2 regions of the Cobetia sp. 14N.309.X.WAT.E.A4 genome follow, and region 1 is predicted to be linked to the other one. Evidence: predicted binding sites of a transcription regulator. Region 1 holds the regulator's gene; the other holds the start of a gene.

Evidence for each region. Region 1 encodes sigma-54, which starts transcription at its own class of promoters, with help from an activator protein. Its sites were predicted from a motif close to TGGCACNNNNNTTGCTNT; they were not measured.
Region 2: OW493_RS09100 (ammonium transporter) is a predicted target of sigma-54. The motif match lies at 2,078-2,095, and genes of this name have one in related genera.

What each region holds. Positions count from the first base shown of each region.
Region 1 is NZ_JAPNXT010000001.1:53,598-56,948, reverse strand. It holds gene lptB (LPS export ABC transporter ATP-binding protein) at 1-606, shown strand, start outside; gene OW493_RS00235 (RNA polymerase factor sigma-54) at 979-2,427, shown strand; gene raiA (ribosome-associated translation inhibitor RaiA) at 3,026-3,334, shown strand; gene OW493_RS00225 (PTS sugar transporter subunit IIA) at 3,344-3,351, shown strand, end outside.
Region 2 is NZ_JAPNXT010000005.1:158,549-161,899, reverse strand. It holds gene OW493_RS09110 (NAD(P)/FAD-dependent oxidoreductase) at 1-168, shown strand, start outside; gene OW493_RS09105 (hypothetical protein) at 309-476, opposite strand; gene OW493_RS09100 (ammonium transporter) at 615-1,973, opposite strand; gene OW493_RS09095 (aminomethyltransferase family protein) at 2,329-3,351, opposite strand, start outside.

The DNA.
Region 1 (3,351 bases):
GGCAAGACGACCTCGTTCTACATGATCGTCGGCCTCGTGCGCTCGGATGCCGGTAGCGTGACCATCGATGACCACGACCTGTCCGGCGCCGCCATGCATCAGCGGGCTCGCGCCGGCATCGGCTATCTGCCCCAGGAAGCCTCGATCTTCCGCAAGCTCTCGGTGTCCGACAACATCATGGCGATCCTCGAGACGCGCAAGGATCTGGATCGCAACGGACGCAAGGCACGCCTGGAGGAGCTGCTCAACGAGTTCAGCATCACGCATATTCGTGACAGTGCCGGCATGAGCCTTTCCGGCGGGGAGCGCCGCCGCGTGGAGATCGCTCGCGCACTGGCCACCGAGCCGGACTTCGTGCTGCTTGATGAGCCGTTTGCCGGCGTGGACCCCATCTCGGTGGGCGAGATCAAGAGCATCGTGCGCCAGCTGCGTGACCGCGGCATCGGGGTGCTGATCACCGATCACAACGTGCGCGAGACACTCGACATCTGCGATACCGCCTACATCGTGGGCGATGGCCAGATCATCGCGCATGGCGACGCCGACACCATCCTCGCCAACCAGCAGGTGCGTGATGTCTACCTGGGCCATGAGTTCAAGCTCTAGCCCGAGAGTGGCGTCAGCCTGGTGAGAGCCGTCAGCCTGGTGAGAGCCGTCAGCCTGGTGAGAGCCGTCAGCCTGACGAGAGCCGTCCGACCTCTTCTGCTCTCACCAGCACCCTCCAGCACCCGCCACTTCCTGCTTCACTGTCGGGGCCTCGTTCCCCGCCCCCTCACGCAAGCGCCTCGACAGGCGCTTGCGTGATCTCCCCGTGAACCCTCCTGCTCTGCCACACCTCACTCGAATGCATGACGTCCATACCACCTTGGTGGCAACATGGCATGCAAGTTGCTTGAATATTCTCGACTGCCCCTTGTCAGTGCCCCGACCCACGGTATAGCGTAGATGCACGTTCCTTTGCCGTGAATGACAGACCCCATGAAACCCACCTTGCAGCTTCGACTCGGCACTTCCCTGACCATGACCCCGCAACTTCAGCAAGCGATCCAGCTGCTGCAGTTGTCGACGCTGGACCTGCGTCAGGAGATACAGCAGGCGCTTGAGTCAAACCCCATGCTGGAGCTTGACGAGGAATACGAGTCGCTGGATGTCGCGGAGACACAGGACAAGAGCGAGATCTCCACCTCCGAGACCAACAGCGAGATTCCTGAAGAATACCCTCTCGACAGTGACTGGTCGGACCTCTACCAGGATCACGCAGGCAGCCTGACCAGTTCCGGCAGCGGAAGCTCGAGCGAGGACGGGCCGGACTTCGATCGCAACACCAGTGTCGAAAGCCTGCAGGACCACCTGCGCTGGCAGCTGGCGATGACGGACCTCGATGCGCGTGAACGCCAGATGGCGGAGAGTCTGATCGATGCGGTGGATGGGGCCGGCTACCTGAGCATGAGCCTGGACGAACTGGTCGATGGCCTGCGAGGTCAGGGACTGCCCGGCCTCAAGGCGTCGGAACTCGAGCAGGTCCTGCTGCGCCTTCAGCAGTTCGATCCCACCGGTGTGTTCGCTCGAGACCTGCGGGAATGCCTGCTGCTGCAGCTGGCCCTGCTGCCGGACGATCTGCCATTGCTGGCCCAGGCCCGCCGTCTGGTGCGGCAATTCCTCGAGGCACTGGGCAATGACGATCGCAAGCTGCTCAAGCGTCGCCTGAGCCTGGATGATGATGAGCTGGATCACGTCATTCGTCTGGTACGGGCGCTCGACCCGCGCCCGGCGTCCGCCTGGGGCGAGCCTGCCAGTGATTACGTCATCCCGGACCTGCTGGTCCGTCATACGCGTCACGGCTGGCAGGTCGAGCTCAACCCGGAAGCGCTGCCCAAGCTGCGTATCCAGCCGGAATATGCCGCCCTCATCAAGCGGGCCGACAAGTCCGCGGACAATACCTTCCTCAAGGACAATCTTCAGGAAGCCCGCTGGCTGATGAAGAGCCTGTCCTCACGCAATGACACCCTGCTCAAGGTGGGCCGCGAGATCATGGCGCGCCAGATCGACTTCCTCGAGCAGGGGGAAGAAGGCATGAAGCCGCTGATCCTCGCCAACATCGCGGAAGTGGTCGAGATGCACGAATCCACCATCTCGCGGGTGACCACCCAGAAATATATCCACACCCCGAGAGGCGTGTTCGAACTCAAGTTCTTCTTCTCGAGTCAGGTGGGTGGCAGCGGCAACGGTGACGCGCACTCCAGCACCGCGATCCGTGCGCGCATTCGCAAGCTGATCTCGGAAGAACCGGCGCGCAAGCCATTGTCCGACTCACGCCTGGTGGATCTGCTGGCCAGTGATGGCATCGAGGTAGCGCGCCGGACGGTCGCCAAGTATCGCGAGGCCATGGGCATCCCCTCCTCCAGCGAGCGCAAGCGCTTAGCGTGAGTCTCGACAACGGATACCCGCAGGCCAGCGGACTCCACACGTCGGAGCGCTGAAGCTCGCCCCCTTGCACCTGCCATCCTGGCATCATCTGCCAATCGGTCGTCTGAATACCGGTTGGCAATGCCTGTCCTTGCGACTGCGTGAGTGACTTCACGCCCCAATTGCCTATTTTTCCAGCCACTTTTCTCCAGAGTGCTTTCTTTTTCCCTCACATCCCACGGACAGATAGCCAGGGGTCGCCACCGACTCCTGCCACACGAACGTCGACGTAAATGCTGACATTGGCCACAAACGGCCGGTTTCTCGAGCCCCATTCCGTCCGTGATGCGAGGCGATGCTCATGAAGAACCTGCTGATATCCCTCGCTGGGTTGAAGACAAGCCTTGCCCCACGATGCAGCGCAGCGTTGATCTTTGTTCAAAGCTTGGGCATTGTCGGGGTAGACGCTCGGTACACCGGCACCGCCGCTCTCGCCAGCAGATGATCGCCACGAGACCATGGCCGGAGTCAGAAAGTGGCCGCGCGTTCAATCAGGGTTTGCTCGCAGTCAAAAAGGGTTACAATTCAAAGGCAACCCGCTGGATAAAGGAGCGTGTCCATGCAAGTGAATATCACCGGGCATCATGTGGAACTCACCGATCCTCTCCGCGATTATGTCAACGAGAAGCTCGCTCGCCTCGAACGGCATTACGACAACATCACCAATGTTCAGGTGACACTGTCGATCGAGAAGGAACGCCAACAGGCTGCCTGCACCCTGCACGCCGCTGGCGCCGACCTCCATGCCCTGGCAGAAGACCCCAACATGTACGCTGCCATCGACGCGCTCGCCGACAAGCTGGACCGCCAGCTGGTCAAACACAAGGAAAAGTCCCAGGCTCGCTCTCAGGGCACCGGGACCCGTTGACCTTCTGCCATGACACT
Region 2 (3,351 bases), on a different contig from region 1:
TCCTACCGCTCGCTGATGACCGGCACCATGGCCCCGCGCCATCACACGCCCTGGCTCGACGCGATAGATGATTCGCTGGAAGCCTTCCTGGCACAGCCCGACAAGAGCGCTGGACAAGCAGGCGGCGAGACAGCCACCGAACGCTCCCTCGCGACTGACAAGGTCTGAGTGACGGACAGGATCTGATTGACTGACGGCCTTGTGTCACCTGACATGTGACGTCGGGCCCACAGAATGCACAACGCCGCGAAGCATGGCTTCGCGGCGTTGTGCATTCTGTGGTTGCGGAGCAAGAAGGCCCCGATGGATCAGAGGGTCTTCTTGCTGCGGAATGACACTTTCTCATGGCGCAGGATATTGACGCTCAACGAGATGCAGACGCCAGCCGCGATCAACAGACTGACCGCCACCATCCCTGAATTGCTGAAGAAGAACGCATAGTTGGCAGCATGTACCGCAGTATCGACAGTTTCCATGACAAGACTCCTGGAGAAGAAAGAAAACGAATCGGCCCGTTCGCTCCGTCACTGGCTGGCAGCCAGACTTCAGGACAGATGGCAACGAACCCTGCAACAAACGAGCCAATCCTCATGCGGGTAATCGTCAGAACCGACTCAGCTGATATCGGGACGCTTGTCCATCGGTGCTGCCACTACCCCACCGGAACGTGCCGGAACGCTGGAAGATGACTCGGTTGCCATGCTCTCCGGGTAGGCCTTGGCCGGCACTTCGAACAGGTCCAGCCCGAGCACTTCGACATGCGGCGGCACGCGCAGCAGGTTGAACTTCTTGAGCAGATAGGCAACGCCCCAACCCGGCACGAAGCCCGTCACTGCCATCACCACCGCGCCTGTCAGCTGCCCGGTGAAGGAGACATCCGGCACGCCTTCGCCGACATTCGGGAAGCCCGCGGCGAAGACACCCACCAGTACCACACCGTAGAAACCGCAGAAGCCATGTACCGCGAAGGCGCCGACGGAGTCGTCCAGGCCACGCTTCTCGAGCAGCGCGCCGATCTTCGGCATCAAGGCGCCACCGGTGACGGCCAGTACGAAGGCCAGGCCCGGGTTGTAGAGATCCAGCCCCGCCGCGACGGTGATGATGCCGCCCAGTGCACCGGACATGGTCCAGAACGGGTCACGCGAGGACAGGTAGGCGCCGATCACGCCGCCACCGAAGCCCATCAGGGTATTGAAGGCGAAGGCCGAAAGGTTGGTGCGATTGCCATAGATGGTGGTCCAGCCGATGTCACCGGTGTTGAAGATGATGCATCCGCCGAGGAAGCCGAAGAAACCGACGATGATCAGCATCAGCCCGATCAAGGTCATCGGCATGTTGTGGGGCGCGATCACCTGCGGCTTGCCATCGTCACTGTACTTGCCGATACGCGCGCCCAGATTGAGCAGCACGCCCAGCGCGAAGAAGCCGGCCACGGCATGCACCACGCCCGCCGCGCCGACATCGTGGTAGCCCAGCTTGTGCAGCATCCAGCCATCCGGATGCCAGCCCCAGGCACCCGCCAGGATCCAGACACCCGCACCGAGAATCACCGCCAGTAACAGGAAGGCGCCCAGGCGGATGCGTTCGATCACCGCCCCCGAGAGAATCGAGCCCGTGGTCGCACCGAACAGGGCAAAGGCCGCGAAGAAGATACCGGTGCCCATGTCATCGGCGTCCGGGCGCATGCTCGCGCTCCACGGCAGTGCCGCGGAAGCCTCGATGGGAATCAGCCCGTTGGGGAAGGCGTTGTAGATCCACCAGCCCACGAAGTAGAAGGCGGGGATGATCGAGGCCAGCGTCAGCACGTTCTTCATGCCGGACGCCAGGGCATTCTTGGAACGGGAGGCACCGATCTCATAGGCCAGAAAGCCTGCGTGGATCAGGAACATGATGGCGGTACACCACCAGTAGAACACCTCGATGTTCATCGCCTGGTGCATATCCAATATGCTTTGCAACGTCTTTTCATCCATCGTCTTTTCTCCTTTTCCGGGCCGGGTCTGCCACCGCATGCCTGCCGGTGGAAACCCTGTCTGCCCGAAGGTTGTTGTTGTTTTTCAAGGGGGACCTGCTGGATAAAGCAAGCGACATGCCAGATGACCCCTGATGGGCACCTTCAGCAATACGTTGTTTTCATTGATATCTTCTCGAAATCGTGGACACCTCTTCACATATGAAGCCCGGAAATCACCACCTGGCAAGAGGGTGTTCGTTATTGAGGCAGGCAGGCGGCGTCCTGCACCGTGATATGACGTGAGTCGTACTGCATATACGGATCGTCACCGGCCAGCCTCACGCGCGAGGTCTCGGTCATGCGTCATGCATCACTCAGCTGCGCACCTTGAGACGCTCAGGATCATGGAAAGGCAATGTCACCACCTCGGCGACGAGACGCTTCTGGTGACCATCCAGCTGACCGATCTCAAGCTGCGTTCCGGGGCTTGAGAAATCCGGGGCGAGACGACACATGGCGATGGACTGGTTGAGCAAGGGAGAGCGGGTCGCGCTGGTGATCACCCCGACCGGATAGCGCCCGTGATAGACGAGGTCGCCGTGGCTGACCAGCTCGCTGCTGTCCACCCTCAGGCCCATGATCCGATGGCGGGATTCCGGCGTCTCGCGCTGCATGGCCGCACGCCCGATGAAATCATCCTCCTTGCTCTTCATCGGCACGGTGAAGCCGATGCCCGCCTCGTAGGGAGACGTCTGCGGGCAGAATTCATGGCCAGCGAAGATCAGCCCCGCCTCTATCCTCAGCATGTCGAGGGCATCCAGCCCCAGCGGCGCGATGCCATGCGGCTCACCGGCCGCCCAGATCGCCTCCCACACGGCCGGGGCGTCATGCGGATGACACCAGACTTCATAGCCGAGCTCACCGGTATAGCCGGTCCGCGACACCATCAGCGGGATGCCATTCGGGCCCGCCAGACGACCGACCATGAAGCGGAACCAGCCCAGCGTTTCCACCTCCGGCTGGGTACGCGCATTCCAGATCAACGGCGCCAGCACCTCGCGGCTCTTCGGCCCCTGCAGCGCGATGTTGTGCAGCTGATGGGTGGAGTCGCGCACCGTGACGCGATAGCCCTGCTGCTCTGCGAGATCCCGCAGCCACTGGCCACTGGCCGGATCACCACAGATCCAGCGGAAGGTCTGCTCGCCCATGCGGAACAGGGTGCCGTCATCGAGCATGCCGCCGGTTTCCTGACACATGGCGGAATACACCACTTCTCCGATGGAGAGTCGGCGCACGTTGCGGGTCAGCGCATATTGCAACAGGCGTTCGGCGTCCGGTCCGGCGACCTCGAACTTGCGCAATGCGGAGAGATCCATCACCGCGACCCGTTCGCGACA